3 regions of the Paenibacillus sp. FSL R5-0928 genome follow, and region 1 is predicted to be linked to each of the others. Evidence: riboswitches for the same ligand, from Rfam matches in the RefSeq annotation. Region 1 holds a riboswitch; each other region holds the start of a gene.
What was found. A riboswitch is a leader RNA that binds a small molecule or an ion and turns the genes downstream of it on or off. The one in region 1 is predicted to bind cyclic di-GMP.
Positions count from the first base shown of each region.

Region 2: it holds a riboswitch for cyclic di-GMP, as region 1 does, so the genes downstream of both, MKZ16_RS31640 (NPCBM/NEW2 domain-containing protein) here and MKZ16_RS02425 (choice-of-anchor A family protein) in region 1, are expected to answer to the same signal.
Region 3: it holds a riboswitch for cyclic di-GMP, as region 1 does, so the genes downstream of both, MKZ16_RS22135 (thiamine pyrophosphate-binding protein) here and MKZ16_RS02425 (choice-of-anchor A family protein) in region 1, are expected to answer to the same signal.

Region 1 covers NZ_CP150225.1:544,283-551,412, reverse strand. The annotation lists gene MKZ16_RS02430 (alpha/beta hydrolase) at 1-337, opposite strand, end outside; gene MKZ16_RS02425 (choice-of-anchor A family protein) at 485-2,590, opposite strand; cyclic di-GMP riboswitch class I at 2,699-2,789, opposite strand; gene MKZ16_RS02420 (hypothetical protein) at 3,285-3,677, shown strand; gene MKZ16_RS02415 (ASCH domain-containing protein) at 3,874-4,287, opposite strand; gene MKZ16_RS02410 (MarR family transcriptional regulator) at 4,614-5,027, shown strand; gene MKZ16_RS02405 (SDR family oxidoreductase) at 5,041-5,862, shown strand; gene MKZ16_RS02400 (DUF3221 domain-containing protein) at 6,054-6,398, shown strand; gene MKZ16_RS02395 (hypothetical protein) at 6,715-6,930, shown strand.
Region 2 covers NZ_CP150225.1:6,984,093-6,991,222, reverse strand. The annotation lists gene MKZ16_RS31665 (sensor domain-containing diguanylate cyclase) at 1-22, shown strand, start outside; gene MKZ16_RS31660 (leucine-rich repeat domain-containing protein) at 38-889, opposite strand; gene MKZ16_RS31655 (Crp/Fnr family transcriptional regulator) at 1,025-1,708, shown strand; gene MKZ16_RS31650 (EAL domain-containing protein) at 1,764-2,747, shown strand; gene MKZ16_RS31645 (hypothetical protein) at 2,864-3,430, shown strand; cyclic di-GMP riboswitch class I at 3,588-3,674, shown strand; gene MKZ16_RS31640 (NPCBM/NEW2 domain-containing protein) at 3,933-7,130, shown strand, end outside.
Region 3 covers NZ_CP150225.1:4,882,923-4,890,052, reverse strand. The annotation lists gene MKZ16_RS22140 (carboxymuconolactone decarboxylase family protein) at 1-83, opposite strand, end outside; gene MKZ16_RS22135 (thiamine pyrophosphate-binding protein) at 94-1,734, opposite strand; cyclic di-GMP riboswitch class I at 1,890-1,986, opposite strand; gene MKZ16_RS22130 (HAMP domain-containing methyl-accepting chemotaxis protein) at 2,161-3,411, opposite strand; gene MKZ16_RS22125 (YafY family protein) at 3,533-4,489, opposite strand; gene MKZ16_RS22120 (SDR family NAD(P)-dependent oxidoreductase) at 4,649-5,482, shown strand; gene serA (phosphoglycerate dehydrogenase) at 5,837-7,130, opposite strand, start outside.

The DNA.
Region 1 (7,130 bases):
AGTAGATTTTGGCGTACGCCCCCATATCCTTTGCTTTACCTGAATAACCGTGGGCTAGAATGGCTGTGCGTCCCGCAGCACGATTAGATTGGAGTAAGAAACCTCTTAGTTTAAGTCCATCTGCAGATACGATCTCAATATTCTCGAAGCTCTGGCGAGAGACCCAATCCTTCCCCTCCCCCCAAGAAGCTCCGGCAACCGGAGGATCAGCCTTCAGATTAGGATTATTACTTAGAAATACCTTTGGCGCTCGTTTAATAGCAATACCATAGAAGAAAAATCCCACATAGATTAGAATCCCTATGATGATTACAGCGCTAATAATGAACCATATCAATTCGCCTTCGCCATCCCCTCTTCATTTCTTTTGCAACAAGAGTATACCATCTACTTAGAATGCACCAAACTATCGCAATCATGACATACAAATAGAGCCGCCATCGGGACACCCCCCGAAAGCGACTCTATGTTGCTCTACCGTTTATTATTTATTCTTTTTGGAGAACTTGGTTCTCATTAATAATCCGATAAGTGCAAAACCTAAACCTGCTACATAGTAAGGTGCAGGACTTGATTCACCCGTTTTTGGCAATTCCTTCACAGGTGGCTTACCTAATGGGATCGTATCGTCCACTACGATGATTTCATCAGGTGTTGGTGTTGGCGTTGGTGTCACTGCCGGTACCGGACCTAATGGGATCTCATCATCATCAACAAGTACTTCTGTGCTATTCGACGGTGTTGGTACTGGCGCTGGTGTCGGCGAAGCTACAGGCCCAAGCGGCACAGGATCTTCTGCAAGAACTATAGTGCCAATTACGGATGATGGCGTTGGTGTCGGGAACACCGAAGTCTCTGGTGTCGACGTTGGTGTTGCCTCAGGCGTTACCGTTGGTGTTGGTGATACCTCTGGCGTTACCGTCGGTGTCGGTGTTACCTCTGGCGTTAGCGTCGGTGTCGGTGTTGCTTCTGGTGTTACTGTCGGTGTCGGTGTTGCTTCAGGCGTTACCGTCGGTGTCGGTGTTGCTTCTGGTGTTACCGTCGGTGTCGGTGTTGCTTCTGGCGTTGGCGTTGGTGTCGGCGTCACTGTTGGCGTCGGCGTTGGTGTTGGCGTTGGCGTCGGCGTTGGTGTCACTGTTGGCGTTGGCGTCGGCGTTGGTGTCACTGTTGGCGTCGGCGTTGGTGTCACTGTTGGCGTCGGCGTTGGCGTCGGCGTTGATGTCACTGTTGGCGTCGGTGTTGGCGTCGGCGTTGGTGTCACTGTTGGCGTTGGCGTCGGCGTTGGTGTCACTGTCGGCGTCGGTGTTGGCGTCGGCGTTGGTGTCACTGTTGGCGTTGGTGTCACTGTTGGCGTTGGCGTCGGCGTTGGTGTCACTGTCGGCGTCGGTGTTGGCGTCGGTGTCGGCGTCACTGTTGGTGTTGGCGTAGGCGTTGGTGTCGGTGTCACTGTCGGCGTTGGTGTCGGACATGGTGTTGGTGTTGGCGTCACTGTCGGCGTTGGTGTTGGTGCCACTGTCGGCGTTGGCGTTGGTGTCACTGTTGGCGTTGGCGTTGGTGTCACTGTCGGCGTTGGCGTTGGTGTCACTGTCGGCGTTGGCGTCACTGTCGGCGTTGGCGTTGGTGTCACTGTCGGCGTTGGCGTTGGTGTCACTGTCGGCGTTGGCGTTGGCGTCACTGTTGGCGTTGGCGTTGGTGTCACTGTTGGCGTTGGTGTCGGCGTTGGTCCAGGTTCATCACCATCGTATGGATAGTGGTGAAATTCACCACCACCAGTCCCTTTGAGTGAAGCCGCCACTAAAGTACCGTTAATCTGACCATTAATAAAATCAACATGAGCATAGGGGGCAAGTATGCTTCCCATTACACCTATGCCTGCCATATCCAGATACGCAGCTTGGCTAAAGTTAAGCAAAATTTTCTTGCTATTCAACACGTTATTAGGTAGAAATCCGAAGTTTTTCATTTTTACGTTAGAACCATCAATATTAATAATTGCTGTAGATCCTGAAGGAACATTTATTGTAATTCCATAGGTATTAGAGACGTTATCTCCTGGAACATTAAAAACATTGACCGCAGGATCTGTACCTGTCAGGGTAAGACTGCCATATTGGTACACTGTTGTTCCATTCGCCGGCAATGCTGCAAGTTCTGCTGATTTGTCCTTCAAAGACTGACCTACGGCTGAAAAGTCAATCGTACTCCCCTGTCTTTTTGTACCTCCCTTGAGGAGCGTTACATTCCCTGAAAAATCTCCCCCGTGCACGATATTCCCATAAACAGTACCTCCGTTGAAAGTAAGATTCCCTCCAACAACAAGTGTGTCAGTCAAGGAAACCTCAGCAGCGGTCAACCTATCTCCAACACTATAGTTGGTTAAGTTAACGTTACCTCCAGCAGCAAACCTTCCTTCCGTATCCGAAACCGTTGTTATATCCCCTAGAATAAACACGTTGTAGACCCCTGCAATTCCCAATGTAGAAGAACTACTAGCTCCAGCAACTCCAGCTCCTAATGAGGAAAGCCCACTACCTACCGTCAAAATCCCAGCTAATACAAGCGAGAGTAACGGTCTTATTCTTCTTTTCAAATGGCACACCTCCTAAAACTATGATTTATATTAATCAGAATAATTACCAGAAACTCTAAAGGACCTAACAACAAAAAAGACCGCCAAAAAGAAGTGGAATTCCCTTCTCATGGCAGTCGGACGGTCATTGTGCCTTTAAGACACTTTAGACTCCTGGACTTTGCGTCCCGCCCTTTCAGACGGTTTGCTATTATCATGACTATATATATGTATTACACTGCAAGTCCAGAACTGGTAGCCGAAGCATTCTCTCCAATAACCGTCTATGACTTTTAATACTTTTTGAATTAATAACAGTTTAGCGCCCCACACCCACAATTGTCAATCAATTCCTTTCGATGATCCCCCTCATTATTACCATACAAAAAAAGCGCCTAAAGGCGCTTCGCATAAGGTTTTTCATTAAATTTTAAAGTAACTGTATATAGCCCAATATGGATATCCATAAGGGAACACTCAGAATTAAACCAAAAAACAATCCACGCTGGAGGCTGCCCTCTTTTTCCATCATAATTCTCCCTTATGTGCGTCCTATACATTAATTTTTATTATTACAATTTTAATATAATTTATTCTTCGTTATTTAGTTGTGAATTTAATCACATTGGATAAGCTGTTTAGAAATACCATTGATTATTTTTGGAATATCGGGTTAGAATACGAATATACGTTCCTATTAGAGGTGATGAGATTCATGCATAGAGCAGAAAGCAGGGACAACATGCTGGTGAAATCTTATTTATTGCTTCCGATGATTTTATCAGCTTTCGAACGGGACTCCGCCATTTTATCTACACACTTACGAACACCCGCCCCTTATCTGGAGGTGCTTGGAACAGCTGCTGCAGTAGCTACAACAGATCTAAGGGATGTTCGTGCAGAAATGAGAAGACGGGGAATCAAGGTGTATGAGCAAAACAGACTTAATACGGGAATTGAAGCCAAGTATATATGTCGTGGCTATCACGAACGAATGCTGCTGTTGAATGACATTGTTGCGGCTCAGGCTGCCATCCATATGCGCAGATACCTAGGGCTGGATATTTCCTCTTTTAAGAGTTACGAAGAACAGTTTCAAATTAAATAAAGCTGTATAGAAGCCGCTCTACTCCCCCCCCATCAATTAGTGAACAAAAAAATAGGCCTTACCATGGGAGTTGGCAAGACCTGAGAGAGATATACCACAAAACACTGGGGGGTGTTTGGTGTCTTCAATATATACCTCGAACCTGAAAAAAAGCTGATAGGCACATAAAAATTACATTAAAAATATCATTCGCCGTTCAGAAGTGATTAGAGTGCTCCCACAAGCTTAGCCGACCTTTAGCTGGAATTGGATGGCTTAATGGATGAACCCCTTCAAGCTTCCAAGCAAACCGTCCTTCGCTATAGTCGCCAAAATCATATTCGTTCCCATTGATCCATTCCCTTAAATCCACCTCTGGAGTAACCACATAACATCCCGCGAGCTGACCTGTAGCAATAATAGCTCCTGTCGGCAAATTATTTGCTGTATAGCCATGTTTCGCCAATACTGATTTGTACGGTTCCTGTTCACAAATCTTTTTGTCAATCCTCATTCCGGCATGAATGCCTAACTCGCCGCGGTAGGCTGTTCTCCATGAACGAGTTTCAAACTCTTTTTCACCAAGAGCAATTAAGATCGCCCAAGGCTGCCGTATTGTTATACACCGCATGATATCTATCCCCTTTGTTTATGTTGGACGCTTGTCACGAATACCACGGGCCTCGATCTCGCGTTGTGTAATCTTGCTCGCCTTGATCTGATAAATAATCCCAACCGTTTGGTCGATACTCATTTCCATCAATGATCGCCTCTAAACTAAGAACATTCATTTTTATTATATACAAACAAAAGTTCTAAATATCAATATTATTGACATTCACCTGTAACTCCCCACAATTTAAACAAATAAAACAATTAAAATTGATAAAGGAGAATATAGTTTGTATACTAATCAAGTAGTTAGTGTGCAAACTATTTAAAGAGGGGAATTAATTTATGGACAACCCAGGACAGTTATTAATAAGAGTAAGTCTTGAAATGAAAAAAAGCTTAACAAAAAAACTTTTACTTTATAATGTAACAGCTCCTCAATGGGCAGTATTAAAAGATATATCTATTCATTTAGAAGGAACAACTCCAGCTATGATTGCAGAGCGAACTTACTCGGATCGCCCTACAATAACGGGTATACTCGAGCGACTTAAAGCAAAAGGACTTCTGGACATTAGAGATAATCCAAATGATAAACGATCAAATCTTGTATTCATTACAGATTCGGGAATGATAATTAAGAGTCAAATAGAAGTTCTTAGTGACGAAATCATGGATAACGCACTTAAAAATATTTCTGAACAAGAAATGTCCACGTTTATGAACGTGCTTAAAACGATCTATTTAAATATTAGTTAGGGAAGTGAGACTTATGATTCTAATCACAGGGGCAACCGGTAATGTAGGACGTGAAGTGGTTAACGAACTAAGGAAAAGTGAAACACCTTTTAAAATTGCCTCCCATCGAAAAGACAGTGAGTATGTTTATTTTGATTTTGAAAATGCTGATTCTTTTCGTCCAGCGTTAACAGGAGTGAAAAAATTATTTTTACTGCGCCCTCCTCATATAGCTGACGCAAAAAAATATTTCCAACCCCTCATAGATATCGCAAAGGAAGTCGGAGTTGAACACATTGTGTTTCTATCTCTATTGGGCGTAGAGAAAAACCCAATTGTTCCACACCATAAAATTGAAAAAATCATTAAAAAATCAGGAATTCCATATACTTTTTTACGCCCAAGTTTCTTCATGCAAAACTTAATTTCTCAACATGGGGAAGAGCTTCGTAAAGAAAAGGAGATCTATGTACCCGCAGGAAAAGGCAAGACTAGCTTTATCGATGTTCGTGATATCGGTACTGTAACAGCTAGAATCCTAACTGAGAATGGTCATGAAAATAAAGGTTACTCGTTAACGGGAACTGAAGCGCTAGATTACTATGAAGTAGCTGAAATTTTATCTGAAGAGCTAGGAGAAACAATCAAATATGTTAATCCATCAGTTCTTCAGTTTAGAGATAAAATGTTAACAAAAGGAATTCAAAAAGAATTTGTGACTGTTATGATTGGAATTTACTTCACTGCAAAAATTGGATTAGCCAAAAAAATCACGCCCGATTTACAAATATTACTTGGTAAAAGACCCATTACATTCAAAGAATTTGCACATGACTATAAGTACGAATTAGTTTAATCATGGTGGTTTTTTGGCTAAACCATCAGGAAGCATTTCAGGATACATTGTTACTGCCGCGTGCGAGGGGAATCAATAAAGGTCGTCATAATGGATATGCTGCTGTTTATTCTTATATTGGTAATGTACTAAATGCTATGCCTGTGCAACCGATTTTAAACTAATGTCGTAACCACTAGAGGGGAAGGTCCATGATTCAAAAACCACGTACTACTATTAAATGGACTCTTATTTTTGTTTTTTTGTTATTAGTCACCGCCTGTAGTAAGAATGATGAAGTTTTGAAAGGAATTGTACATACAATAGATGTAGAAAATAAAAGAATTTTAGTAATTTCCGAATTAAAAGAAGAAGACTTGAACAAGGAATACAAGGAGGTGCTCGAATCTAATGAGTACTCTCAAGCCATTTGGGTAAATAAAGTTGCACCTTCTAAATATAAAAAAGGCGATGAGATTAAAGTATTTTTTGAAGTAAGTGATGATTCATTCCCTGCACAAGTTACCGCCAAAAAAATCACCAAAATCAAGAATTGAGCAAAAAGAATAGAATCTACTATAAAGAAGCGACGTCTCCAAAAGGGGCGGCGCTTCTTTGTGTAGATTTAAGGAGAAATCCATATTTATAAATGCACTCTGTGCAAAAAAGTGACCCCACCACTTTCGGCAGGGTCTAGATCTATTTTATAAGGGGGTTATGTGATTACTATAATCCTCTTAGCTTAAATAAGTATGAAGCCCGTCTAAAGATTTGCTGAAATATTATTATTTTTATCGAAACCGATCAAATATAGTAACGTATCAATCTTAATTTTCAAATTACTACATATACAAAATGGAGGTGTGTATAAAGATGAAAATATTGAGTCTATTGCTTGTAGCATTGTCTTCCATTGGAGTAGTTGCCACATTCGGATTTTCAACATTCAGCTTAATCACAGGAATTATAGGAGGGCTTATTGCAGCATTTGCAATTTCAGGCTACTTGCAGTCTGTCAGACGTGATTACCCCAATGAGAGCTATGAGAATAAACAAGTTAAGTATCAATCGAACTATAATACTTGGTAAGCAAAAGCCCCACCTTAAACTGGTGGGGTTTTTCATATTCCCAAACACTTGTAAAATCACTTTGTGATATTAATGGTAGAAGAAACAAACGAGGGATAATGGCTAGCTGTAGAAGTGCTTTCACCGAAAATTCATTCCTTAGTTCATAGACTACTTGAGCTTTGTCTTGTTTGGTGATTTCCCCTTGTTTTGAACCTCTA
Region 2 (7,130 bases), 750 kb from region 1:
TTTGAGTGAAAGGCTTCTTTAATCGGAGGCTTTTTTGTTATTTATAAACGATACATCCTCTTTGCTCTAATTGCTCTAATAATTCTTTTCTTCTTAAGCTGTGATTCCATCTTAAATCCAGTTTCTCTAATCGTCCAAGTTGTAGAATCGAATCCGGGATTTCTTGCAGATGATTATCTCTTAAATCAAGCTCAACAAGGCTGCTTAATTGACCTATTTCCTCAGGAAGCTGATTAAGTTTATTTTTTCTAAGGTTCAGTCTTCTTAACTTGCTTAAATTACCGATAGATGAAGGCAGCTTAGTGATTCGATTATCACTTAAATCAAGTATCCGAAGTTCTTCTATAGCACCCAAATGTTCTGGTAACATGACCAGTTGATTACCATAGAGATGGATCTCTCTTAGCCCTTTTATTTGTGTGATCGAATCAGGTAAACATTCTAGCTGATTATAATAAAGCCGCAATTCAATCAGACTGCTCATTTCGCCTATACGGGCAGGCAATTGCTTGAGATGATTATCTGTTACGTTCAGATACTTAAGTTTCTGGAGAATACAGAGCTGCTCCGGCAGCTGTTCGAACTGATTATTGCTTAGGTATAGAAAAGAATCCAACCCCTGCAATCCGCCAATGCTCTCCGGCAACACCTTCAGCCGATTATGGCCTAAATCCAGCATTCTTAGGTGAACTAAGCGACCGATGTTCTCGGATAACTGTTCGATTTCATTGCCCGCATAATTAAGTGCCTCTAATTCGTCATGAAGGAAGAGCTGATCGGGAATCTCTTTAATATGATTGTTGTACATGCTCAGTTCTAGTAGCGGATTGCTCTCAAACACGACATCTGGCGTTTCAATAAGTCCTTTTCCGTCAAAATTATATTTCATGAATGGATCTCCTTTGTAATTTGTATTGGCATCAAGCCTATGTGACAACGTTACGATAGAATATAACAGGATGATGATTTATTATCAGTATGTTGGCATACAAAACTATGGAATGTGTTAGAAAGGAATAATGAGATGGAAGCTTTTTTTTGGACTGGCACTCGCTTTTTTCAAGGTTTACCCTCGGAGAAGATCGAGGCGGTCTCAGGATTATTCACTTATAAGGCATATTCTAAGGGGACCCTGGTGTTTGCAGAATCAGATCCGGGGGATTATGCCTACATTATCTATTCGGGGATTATAAGGGTGTACGCTACTACGAAAGGGAAAGAGCATACCGTAGATCTTTTTGGAAAAGGCGATTTCTTTGGCGATCTGGAAGTGATCCATCCCTCCAATATAAGAGTGCTGTCTGCGGTGGCTATGAATGATACTGTATTATTTGAGATTAAACATGAGCTTTTTAAGCAGATGCTTGCCGATTACCCGTTGATTAAGGAGCAATTGATGCTGCTGCAAATGGACCGTTTATTTTTATCGAATCGGTTATTACATGAAATGAAATTTCATGATGCGAGAGCGCGTGCGATATTTACGCTGAGAAGACTATACCAAAGATTTGGAGTAGAGGAGCAAGGCAAACAGCGGATTGATCTTCGATTGACCCATCAGCAGTTCGCGGATATGATCGGAACGTTAAGGGAGACGGCTACCCTTGTGCTTAAAGATCTGCAAGAGCAAAAGATTATTGAGATTCAACATCAGCAGATCACCGTGTTAGACGCGACATATTTACTGGAGTATACGGATTTCGATTGAGAAGAGCCGTTCCGGGATCTTTTTCAAAGAATCCATTATTAAAGGGGTTATGAATATGGCTTGTAATCATTGTGTAGTAAGAGAGCTGAATTTTCAAATCAAGGCTCATGGTGAGCTTAATCTTAGGGTTTTACCTGAGGTTATTCATCACTTGAGTAGAAGGAATACGATACATAAGGTAGAAGAAAATGTGATTACGATTAAGGAAGCTGAAGCGCGAGATCTTCTGGATTTCTGTAACGATCATATGGAGTCCGGGAAAATTGAATTTCGTATAGATGACCAAACATGGAGACCTCTATCCGAATTACCCAATGTACTTGATATGGAGTGGATTGATGAGGTTATCACTAAGGGTCTTGTTACTTGCTACTTCCAACCGATTGTGAACGTAAGGGAAGAGATTTTTGCATACGAGCTCCTATCCAGATTTAAAAAAGAAGACGGATCCCTTATCTATCCTAATGAGATTTTTGCGGCGGCACGGAATCGTGGGCGTTTATATGCTTTAGACAGGTTATGTAGAATGACGGCTGTAAAATATGCTGCACCCTTAAATAAAAAAACGTTTATTAATTTTATCCCTACATCAATTTACGCTCCAGAGTTCTGCTTAAGATCAACCGTTGAACTGGCCAATCAATTAGGCGTCGACCCCTCTCTTTTTGTCTTTGAAGTTGTTGAGACGGAGAAAGTGGATGATCTCGCTCATTTGAAAGCTATTTTGACATATTACAAGGATCGGGGATTTGAATACGCTTTAGATGATGTTGGTGAGGGCTTCAGCACGATCGAGATGTTATTGGAGCTTAAACCTCATTACATGAAGTTAGATATGAAATATGTTCAAGGCGTGTCCAGTGATCCGAACAAACAGAAAATAGCTAAACAATTTTTAGAAAAGGCTTTAGAAATCCAATCTGTTCCTTTAGCAGAAGGTGTGGAGTTTAGAGAGGACTTTGAATGGCTTAAGCAGAGTGGTTATCAGTTGTTTCAGGGATATTTATTTGGAAAGCCTGATCCTATTCCCAAACAGTAATCCTAATGAGTATATATCGGTCCAGAGGATGAGATGAATTTCAGGTCAGAGTCTGAGTACAGCCAACCCCCGGGGTTGTATAATTTAGGTAATTTGAAAAGGGGGACGGGATGGATATGAAATGGCATCAATTTGTAACGCGCTGGGCGGATTCTAGGGGCTTTGATGGACGAGAAATTGATTATCAATGGCCTTCTCCCTCATTTCCGGTCATCAGTATTCGTAGTAATTTAGGGCGATACTCAGGTCAAAAGTATGGTCATGGAAGTAAACCCCGTGTAAAGACAGCTGTTGGTTTAATCGCTATTGGAGATGTAGCTGTCGGATTGATTTCCATAGGTGCGATAAGCGTGGGCGTACTTTCCTTAGGAGCAATATCACTGGGAATGTGGTTAGCGATTGGAGCAATAGCACTTAGCTGGCTTGGCTTCGCAGTGGGAGCGATTGCGATTGCAGGAGTGGCTGTAGGAGCGATCGCAATCGCGGAAAAAGCGTTGGGGGCCATCGCCATAGGGGATACGGCGTTTGGTGCGATAGCGATAGGCAGGATCGCTGGGGGTGCCATAGCTATCGGACAATGGGCATATGGTGTAATCGCAGTTGGCGAACATGGTTTCGGATTAATTCCCATCACGGGCGATGTGTGGAATTGGTTCCGGCGTTTGTTCGGATCGGGGAGTTAATTAGACCTCCAGTCCTAAAGGATCCCATTCTCTTCCGGGATAGTCGATAAATAATATCTATCACATGAGAAAAACTAATTGCAATTACCTATACTCATTTCATACCAATTAATCATGCGATCAGATCTAGGCTTATGTTACTCTTTGAATGTATTCGAAACTTCATAGGCAAACCTATGGAAATGTAGGGACGCAAAGCTATAGGGACTAAGGTTATCATAACTATTGTCAGCCAGCTGCCAAAGAGTGTGTAACGCTTTTTGTTAAAATATAAGAAAGTATAAGTTATACACCTATACTTAATATCTTATATTTCTCGCTTAAACGCTTACCGTCCTTATAAGGACGCCGAAGGCGTTTATGCTTGTTAAGGTTTAATAAAAATTAAGTCTTAATTTTTAGGCGACTTTATACGCAATCAAGCTACTCTTTTGGGGTAGTTTTTTTTGTGCCCATTTTTGGGCACTGGAGAGATTCATATGACATCTGGGGGTAAGAAGAGATGAAGAAAATGATTGCGATCGCTACATCGGCGGCCATGTTGGCCAGTTTTTCGAGTGAGGCAGGTTATGCTTTAGCAAGTGAGGCAAGCAAGGTAAATGTAACAAAAACAGTCGCGCAAAGTAAGGTCAACTTATTAAGCAACGCTTCGGTTATTCCGTTTGAGCTGTACGGCAAGGATGTTCTAAATGCCTATAATGAGGTTTTTAGAATGAATCCAGCAAATATTAAATCCATCACAAATAACGGTGGCAACTACTCAGGCTCGCCTATAGCTAAGGCTATGGATGGGGATATGAGCACGCATTGGGAGACTGGCAAACCGAATAGTTCAACGTTTACGAATGAGGTTGTGTTTGTTTTCAATGAGTCCACTGAATTAAATAGAATGGTCTATGCCGCTAGGCAATCTGGTGCTAGAGGTAAAGGTTTTGCTCAAGAATTTGATATCTATGGCTCCACTACCGATGCGGGTGATTTCACACTCGTGTCTTCTGGAGAATATACAGGCTCAACCGGTGATGTAGTGGAGATTCAGTTCGCACCTACGGCTTTTAAGAGACTTAAATTTGTCTTCAAAAAAGCGAACCAAGATTGGGCGAGTGCGGCTGAGTTTTCTTTTTATAAAGAGGATAGTGTCTCTACTAAAATGAAAAATTTATTTACAGATGATACCTTGAGCCAAGTTAGTACAGCCTTTGATACGGCAGAGAAATTAACAGCTTTAGAAAATGAAGTACAAGCACATCCACTGTATACGCAGTTTAAAGAAGAGATAGATAATGCAAAGATCCTTTTGGAGAACCATCAGGTAGAGGTAACGGCAGCCAAGGTTTCGAAGCTAAAAGGGTATGGTACAGCCTATGAAAATGCCTATAGCCAAGCTTATAGAATGCCAAATGCAAACGTATCAAAAGTAACGGTGAACGGTGGAAGCTACCCAGGTACGAAGCCTGAATATATGCTGGATGACCAGCCCACTACGCATTGGGAAACGAACAAAAACAATGATGCAAGCTTCACGAATGAAGTCGTGTTTGAACTAGCGCAAGCGGAAGTGCTGGACAGAGTGGCTTTTTTGGCTAGAGATAATCGCAAAGGATTCCCAGAGGCTTTTGAAATCTATGCATCAGAGACGAGTAAAGGAGAGACCTTCCAACTGGTATCTAGCGGAACCGCGATTAGTACCAATGATTTTTTGGAATTTAAATTCGAACCGACGAAGTTTAAAAGATTAAAATTTAAGTTCACAAAAGCTAATATTAACAGACCTTTTGCGGCTGAATTTAGATTTTATACAGAAGATAAAGTAAGCGAAGCTGTAAATGGTATTTTCACAGATGGAACGATGAGTGCGGTTGTGCCTGCTTATAATAGCGTCGAAGCAATCAACGAATTAGAAGAAGCGGCAAAAGTACATCCGCTCTATCCAATCCTGAAAGATTCTTTGGATTTAGCTAAGAAGCTAGTGAATGGTGAAGTTCAAACCGAAGGCACCATCATTGAGGCCGAGCAGCGTGGAGATATGAAAAAACATGCTCAGCAAAACCTGAGAATAGGCTTCGGCACGAACAACCAGCCTACAGGACTTGCGGCAATGCCTGGCGAGACCATCAATGTTTATGTGGATGCTGCTTCGGGTGATAAGTTGCCTTCTTTGATCTTTTCTCAACAAGAGGGAGCTTGGAATAGTTGGGCTAGGGGCGTACAATTGCGTGCGGGCAAGAACACTATAACTGTACCTGAAATTACAACGACTAGTGCTTATGCTCATGATGTAACTAAGGGCGGCACCGTTTATATCGTAAATCCCTATACAGCAGAGGAGCAAGGGAAGGCGCCACTGATCCGCTTCGAAGGTTTAGAAAAGATTCCTTTTATGACCAAGACCACGGATCCAGAACAATTCAGAACCTTCTTAACCACATACAAACAAAGATTAGACGAAGATAAAGCGGTTCATCCAAATGTTCAAGATCGCAAACTTATCGATGTGGTAGAAATGGCCAGCGATCATGTTATTTTTACAGGAACTGCGACTGAAGCGTACAACAAATTTATTACGCAAGGAAATAACCCGCTGGATACCGTAACTGGGTATGACACCTGGATGAAGAGCATTTTTGCCTTCTATGGCTTGGATGGCAGTAGTGAGATTCATGATGCCAAGCTAATTCGTGAGAATATTCGATTGATGCAGCCTTATGGTGCGATGTATGCAGCGGGAGATCATACAGGGATCCAACTTGGAACAGTAGGAACCATGTTAGGTGATTTTAACAAAGCTTATCCGGGCTGGGGACTGAATCACGAAATTGGGCATCGCTTGGCTATGGGTGAACGGGAATATGGCGAAGTAACTAATAATATGGTGTCTATGTTTATGTCTGTCGCGGCGAATTCGATAGATAATCGTATACCGTATGAATCAGATATCTATAAATATGTCCTCGAAGAAAATAAAGTGGTTATGAATCAGCAGGGCTTATTTGCACAACTAGGAGCCTATTGGCAGCTGGAGCTGGCACATCCGGGATACTGGACAGAGCTGACCAAGCTATATCGGGAGCGGAAGGTCACCCTTCCCAACGGTGACAATTCCAAGCAGCAGTATTTGGTGGAGTTCTCCTCCGAAGTACTGGGATTAGATTTAAGCAGCTATTTTGCCAGACATGGCTTCACTGTGAATCCTGAGACAAAAGCGAAAGTAGCCAAGTATCCGGCACCGCAAAAGTTATGGTATTTAAATAACTCGGTGATTAATTATGAGGGAACTGGAATAGCGGATAAAAATCTGGCCATTAAGGTTAATATCACACCTAACACCACGGCTAGAACAAACACGTTAAGTTTCAGTATAGATAAAGAGCTTAAGCAAGACTTTTTAGGATATGAAGTGTATAGAAATGATGTATTAGTTGGTTTTACAGGAACTGACCAATTTGTGGATCAGAATGTAGATGCGAGTATCAACTATACGTACAAGATCGTCGGTTATGATAAAAAGCTGAACCCACTGAAGCCCGTACAGGTTAAAGCCTTTAAGCCAGCCTTGTCTATTGAAGATCAGCTCACTTTAAAGCTTAATCAAACCTTTGATCCGATGAGCTATGTAAAAGCGGCTAACTATCTAGGAAACGATATTACTGCAGATGTCTCTCTGAAAGCCAATAACGTTGATGTAACGCAAAAAGGCAAC
Region 3 (7,130 bases), 2.9 Mb from region 1:
TTAATTGGAGCTAGTGCTTTTGCGCCATAGTCTCCTGATAGATTCGTGAAGTGGTTGAGACCACTGTTGATATTTTCCTTCATGGTTAGCCTCCTAGTTTAGGTTCAAAGTACGGTGTGCAGTCGGAGGGACTTCATCACGGTCTGTTAGTAGTTCAATAACGGCAACATGGTTTAGAGCTACCGCATCTTTAATTGCAGCTGTGAATTCATCCGCAGTCTCACATTTGTAGCCTTTAGCACCCAGAGATTCAGCGAATTTCACGGCGTCCATTGGTACTTCATATAGAGTTCCATCGATACGACCTGTGGTTTTCTCCATACCCTTAAGAGCCATATCTAGTTGCTTATTATTGACCACGATAAAGATGACAGGGATATCTTTGCAGACAGCGGTGTTAATCTCAGCGCCGAGCATCATGAAACAACCATCACCTGTAATGCAGAGGACAGTTTCTTCAGGAGCTGCAACTTTTGCACCAATAGCCATACCGATCGAATTACCCATGCAAGCAAAATAAGCATCAAAAACAAAGCTGCCCGGTTTCTTAACCTTGTACCATTTTGCAGCGTGGAATCCATGGCTTCCATCATCAACGAAAATTGAATTATTATAAGGGATCAAATCACTTAAAGTGCTCATTACTGAAGCCAGTGAAAGATTCTTGAGGGTTGGAAGCTCTTCTGAATAATCAGCATCGGCCAAAGCCTCACGTTTGGTGATTGTGCTTGGGTCAATATGATTTAGGCAGTGCACCAAATTATCGCGCAGGTCCCCAGTGACCGGTATCGTTTTGGACAATAGGATTTTTCCGACAAAGGTTGGATCAATATCAAATTGAATTAAAGTTGCTGGATGATTCTCCCGTTTAAGATTACAGATGGTCATATCACTTAAACGTGATCCAAGCACTATAAACAGATCGCTTTTATTCAATAAATCATCCCCGTGGGTCGAACCGCCAACGCCAATAGGACCATGATAGAGTGGGTGATCCCAGACTATAGCCCCTTTTCCACCAGGAGATGTTACTACAGGAATATTAAAAGTTTCTGCGAGTTGAACAAGCTCTTTATGTGCTCCGGAGCGGTTAATTCCTTTACCCGCAATAATCAAAGGATTCTTAGCAGCTTGAATAGCATCGATGACTCTATCGATATTAGCTTGACTAATTAGAGACTCTCTTTCAGGGATTACAATATTGCATTCTTCCAATACTTCAGTTTGTACATCAAAAGGAATACAAAGATGAACAGGACCCCGTTTGGTGAGGGCCACAGAAATCGCATGATTAAAAATAGTACCAAAGTGATCCCCACGTTCAACCAATTTACTGAACAAGGTGGCAGGTCTGAACATATCAGCTAAATCAGCCAGAAAAGAGGTGGAGTCCTGACATTGAGGAATTCCAAGCTCTGTAATGGATTGGTGGCCAGTAATAAACAGGACAGGTAGGTTGTTAGCTTTCGCATGTGCTGCTGCTGTAAGCAGGTTAGTTCCCCCAGGACCCGAAGTACCAAATGCTACGCCTAGGTTACCTGTTTTCAGCGCATACCCTGCTGCTTCGAATCCGGAGCTTGCTTCATGTCTGCCGGGAATAAATTCAATACCGTAATCCACCATCTTTAGAACTATTGGACAAATGGATTTGCCAATGATCCCAAAAGAATGGGTGACTCCTAGGTTACGTAGTGCTTCCGCCATGTAATCTGCGACTGTCTTCAAAAGAAACACCTCACAAGTTTTTTGATATATATTAGTTATTAATCTACCGAATAGATACGATAGATCAATATACTCAAAAAGTAAAAACCTGTGCTCTATAGTAAGCACAGGTTGGTGGCATAAGGCGCCGCTAAGACTGAACAATAGTTCAGCCGTCCTGGTTCCTCTGCAACCTGGCAATCATGGCCTCAAACGAAAAAATGAGGCTGTAGATCCATGGTTTTGCGTCATCCTCTTTCGAGGATTTTGCCAATATTAATTTATAGTTGATAAGAATAATTTTCCTTTACAATATATTCCTCATTAATTTTTGTCAACATAATCCGCTAAAAAAACTCGAAATTTGACGAAAGTCTTGTCCAAGAGATGAAGTTTTGCCTCGCGAAAAAAACTGCCACCTAAGACTCAGCTTAGGTGGCAGTTGATAGTTTTGAACTAGAATTTAAAGATATGAATGGTTTTTTGCAGATTAAATACGGCCTGGGTCATTTTTTCCGTTTCTTCTGCAACAGACTGCAGGGCATTAATCTGTTCATTCATAGCCGCCGATACCTCTTCAGTGCCTGCAGCGGTTTCTTCGGTGATTGCTGAGATATTCTCAATTGCACTGGAAATTTTCAAGGCACTTTCTAGCATAAGATCACTCTCCGCAGAGAATGAAGAGATTTGCTCGGTAATGTACTGCACGCTTTGTACAATTTGTGCGAAAATATGGGCAGATTGAGTGATCATTTCATTCTGAACCTGCACAACCTCTTCATTGATGGCGATATTATCGATGGCTTGTTTAATATCTGACTCAATGCTGCGGACCAAACCGAATACTTCTTTTGTGGAAGCCGTAGATTCCTCAGCAAGCTTGCGAACCTCTTGAGCGACAACGGCAAAACCCCGACCATGCTCTCCGGCACGAGCAGCTTCGATGGAGGCATTGAGTGACAGCAGGTTGGTCTGCTCAGCGATCTCTGTGATGGTCTTGGTGATCATCGTAATCCCGCGGGCATTTTGTGAGAGAGCTTCAATAGTATCAGCCACTTTTTGTGTAGCCTCTATGTTTTTACGCATGCCTTCAGCCTGTGTATCTACGGATTGGCGCCCTTGCTCAACAAGTTCTAAGGTATGTATTGAACGTCTGTTCATTTCTTTGGTGGAGTTCGTATAATTGGATACTTTGGTCTCAATGTCTTTAATGGATTCTGTCATATCAGCGATATCCGTAGATATTTCATTTGCACCAAGAGCGAGCTCGGTAGAAGAAGAGGCTACTTGTGCCATAACAATTTTCAGGTTCTGGTTCTTATCTTCGATTCCGCGGCTTGCATCCATTACTTGACGGGTGATCTGCGATGCATCGGTCAGAATCTTCTTGAGCTTATCAATCATTGTGTTAAAGGAGCGGCTTACGTCACCCATTGAACCATTTTCGTCCGCTCTGCTAGTGAAATCCCCCTTCGAAATACTGTGAGATACATTAGCAATATCATCAAAAGATGATGTAAGCGTTCTCTCCACGAAGCGAGCAACAGGTAAAGTCAGACCTGCAAGAACAACTACTAGTATAATTCCTACGAGAAATTGACCTAGAATCATTAACGTAACTAAGACAGGAATAGCAAACAGTGCGGCAACGAGGTAACATCCGGCAACAATTCTTTGTTTTAACGGAAGTTTGTGCATCCAGCTCATTGGTAAAATGTCCCCCTTATTAAATTTTATGTAATGGTGTTATTATAGGGGATTTATAGGTCATTGGTCTATAGAGAAGTGTCATAAATCTTCTTTAAGTAGTAGATATTTAGAATTCATGTCAAAATTCCTCATATATTGTGGAAATTGTTTTAATAGCAGACTTTACCATCCCTACTAGTTCGGTAGGAGCTAAAACAATAACTGAAGGAGAAAAAGAGAGTACGATACGACAGGCAGATTCTATAGTATTAAACTCGGCCTCTACGTTCATCCACCCAGTATTAGCAGAGGGTTCTACTAAAGTTATAGTTACATATCTTTCACGTTGTAATTCTTTAAGAATAGACTCATTCACCTTTAATTTCACTACATATTTTGGCAGAGCTGCTTTAAAAGCTAAAGTCGACTGTTCCCAGTAGCTTTTTAAATCAAAAGTCTCAGGTCTGACAAATGATTCATTAGTTGCTTCAGCTTGTATTAATCTTGACACGCGAAAAGTCCGCATTTCACCCTCGGTTCGTGCCACTACATACCAAACTCCACGTTTTGCGACTAACCCAAGAGGTTCAATAAAACGTTCCTTCGTCTCGTCATTCCGTGGGTAAGTGATCTTTACTTTAAGATCTTCCCAAACAGCTTCCTGCAGGATAGATAGGAACGGATAGGTCTCGTCGGAAGGGTGCCAGCTGGCACCATCAATATGGATGCGCTGGCTTAGGTAACTGGCTGGATTATTCGTCCTAGATGGCGAAGCAGCCTCCAGCTTGAGTACGGCAGAAGAAAAGTCGTTTTGTATACCCAGATCTTTTAAAATCGAGGAGTCTGCGGACAGCAGCAGAGTAGCAATCTCTGAGGGCTTCATACCCGTTAACGAGGTTCGGTATCCTTCCGTGAGCATCCAGCCCCCTTCGCGTCCCCGTTCGGCAAGAATCGGTATTCCTGCTGTACATAAGGCTTCCATATCTCTAAACACAGTTCGTTCAGACACTTCTAAGGTCTGGGCTAGCTCACGGGACGTCATCTTTCCACGATTTTGCAGCAAAAGTAAGATGGATAACAAACGATCGGCTCTCATTAAGGGAACATTCCTCCTCCTAATAAATGTTAGTCAGTTCTTAATTAATTATTATATTATATATGTCAGTTGATGTCATATTAAAGAATTATACTTATATAAGGTAAGGATTAAATATAGAACATTTAGAGAAAAACAAATGTAGAAAGGATTGAGAACATGACTTTAAAAGGAAAAGTAGCATTGGTCACCGGAGGCAGCAGAGGTGCTGGTAGAGGAATTGCATTGGAGCTGGCAAGGAAAGGTGCATTCGTTTATATTACGGGCAGAACGACAGAGGCCTCTGGCACAGGGCAAAGCAAGCGGAGCATTGATAACGTGCTTAGGGAAATAAAAGCGGAGGGAGGGTCCGGCAGCGCCATACGATGTGATCATACAAAAGATCAGGAGACAGAGACGGTCATTCGCCAGATTGCTTCAGAGCAAGGGCGGCTTGATATTTTAGTCAACAATGTATGGGGCGGCAACGATTTACTTATTGAGCAGAAGTCTTTCTGGGAGCTTCCAACAGCGCATTGGGACAATATGTTTAATGCGGGTGTGAGGGCACAGTTGGTAACAAATTATTACGCAATACCTTTAATGCGCGAGGCAAAAGCTGGCGGTCTAATCATCCACACAACCTTTTGGGATCATTACAAATATCTCGGAAACTTCTATTATGATCTTTCTAAAAATACACTTGTGCGCATGGCCTACGGGTTATCGATTGAGCTTAAAGAGGACAACATTGCAGTTATTCCTCTTACTCCGGGCTGGATGAGGACAGAGGCGGTGTTGGAGAGCATGAACACGGATGAGGAGCATTGGCATGAGGTTGAAGAATTGCAGATGACTGAATCCACAACCTATATCGGTAGGGCAGCCGCTGCTCTCGCAACCGATCCTGAGGTTATGTCTATGACCGGTCAACCGCAGCAGGTTGCTAAGCTCGCTGAAAAGTATGGATTTACCGACATCGATGGGCGGACTGTTCCCGCATTCTTAGTCTAAACAGCAAACTTGATCTGTTTGATCCCATTTCTGTGTACGAAGCAGTAAAGGACAGAGCTGATCTTAAATGCAGCATTTTCGTATATTTAGGACGCTATCGGTCCCCATAGACGCTATTGATAGGCAAAACACCTGATTTAGCTCTCTTTTTGAGGAATAGCGGCACTGGAGTCCGAAACACTGCTTCAAAGGTGAAGTTATTGCTTATAAGGCCATCTGGGTCCGTAAGTCTCCAGGGGAACTCGATTCGGTGTTGTAAATGAAGCCGAAATAGGTCGACGATCAACAACAAAAGCAGCGAAACTCCTATAAGGGGAGAGTCGCTGCTCTGTTGTTTGATTTCTATCTTATTGCTTACAGAAGAATGATTTCTTCGGCAGTGTTGATTTCTGGCAGGCCAGCAAGCTTCACAAGCACATGAGTAGGTACAGCTTTATCAACGGTCAGCAGCATGATTGCTTCGCCACCAACGATTTTACGTCCCACTTGCATGGAGGCGATATTGACATCATTTTCACCCAGCAAAGTGCCCACAAGTCCGATAATCCCTGGTTTGTCGTTATGGGATACGACGATTTGATGTCCTTCAGGAGCGATATCAACTGGGAACTTGTTCACTTGAACAATTCTTTCTCCATAACCTTGCAGCAATGTTCCGGCTACGAGACGTTCTTGGTCGTGATCTGTTTTAAGGGTCACGGTAATCAGATTAGTGAACCCTTTAGTTTTGGAAGCTTTAGTTATTACTACATTAACGTCGCGTGTTTTTGCCAAGTGCATGGAGTTAACGATGTTAACATCCTCAGCGAAGTGGCGGGAGAGCACGCCTTTCACAATATAGCGAGTAAGTGGTTGGGTATCGACATCTGACAGATCACCCGCATACTCAACATGGATTTCACGAATAGCACTATCTGTAATTTGGGTAACAAAGCTGCCCAGCTTCTCACCAAGTGTGAAGTAAGGCTGGAGTTTGTTCATTACGCTTGGAGCAACTGGAGGAATATTTACAGCATTGATGAACGGTTCATTACGCAGAATATGCAGTACTTGTTCCGATACATCGATCGCTACATTCTCCTGAGCTTCAATTGTAGAAGCGCCCAAGTGAGGAGTCACGATAATTTTTGGATGCGACAAGAATGGGTGATCTGCTTGTGGCGGCTCTTTTTCGAATACGTCAAATGCAGCGCCAGCAACAATACCGCTATCAATAGCTTCTACTAACGCCATTTCATCAATTACACCACCACGGGCACAGTTGATGATGCGCATTCCCTTTTTCATCACTTCAAATTGCGGGCGGGAAATCATATGGCGTGTTTCCGGTGTAAGTGGAGTGTGTACAGTAATGAAGTCTGCTCCGCGGACTACATCGTCAACGGAAGCTAATTTTACTTCCAGTTTCTCAGCACGCTCAGCAGTTAAGAAAGGATCAAAAGCAAGGATTTCCATGCCGAAAGCTTTGGCACGTTTAGCCACTTCGCTACCGATTCTGCCCATTCCCAGTACACCTAAAGTTTTGCCGCGAAGCTCTACACCCACGAAGGTTTTTCTATCCCAGGTTCCACCAATTGTTTTTGCATAAGCTTGTGGAATGTGACGGGCCAGTGCCATCATCATTGCAAAAGCATGCTCACAAGTTGTA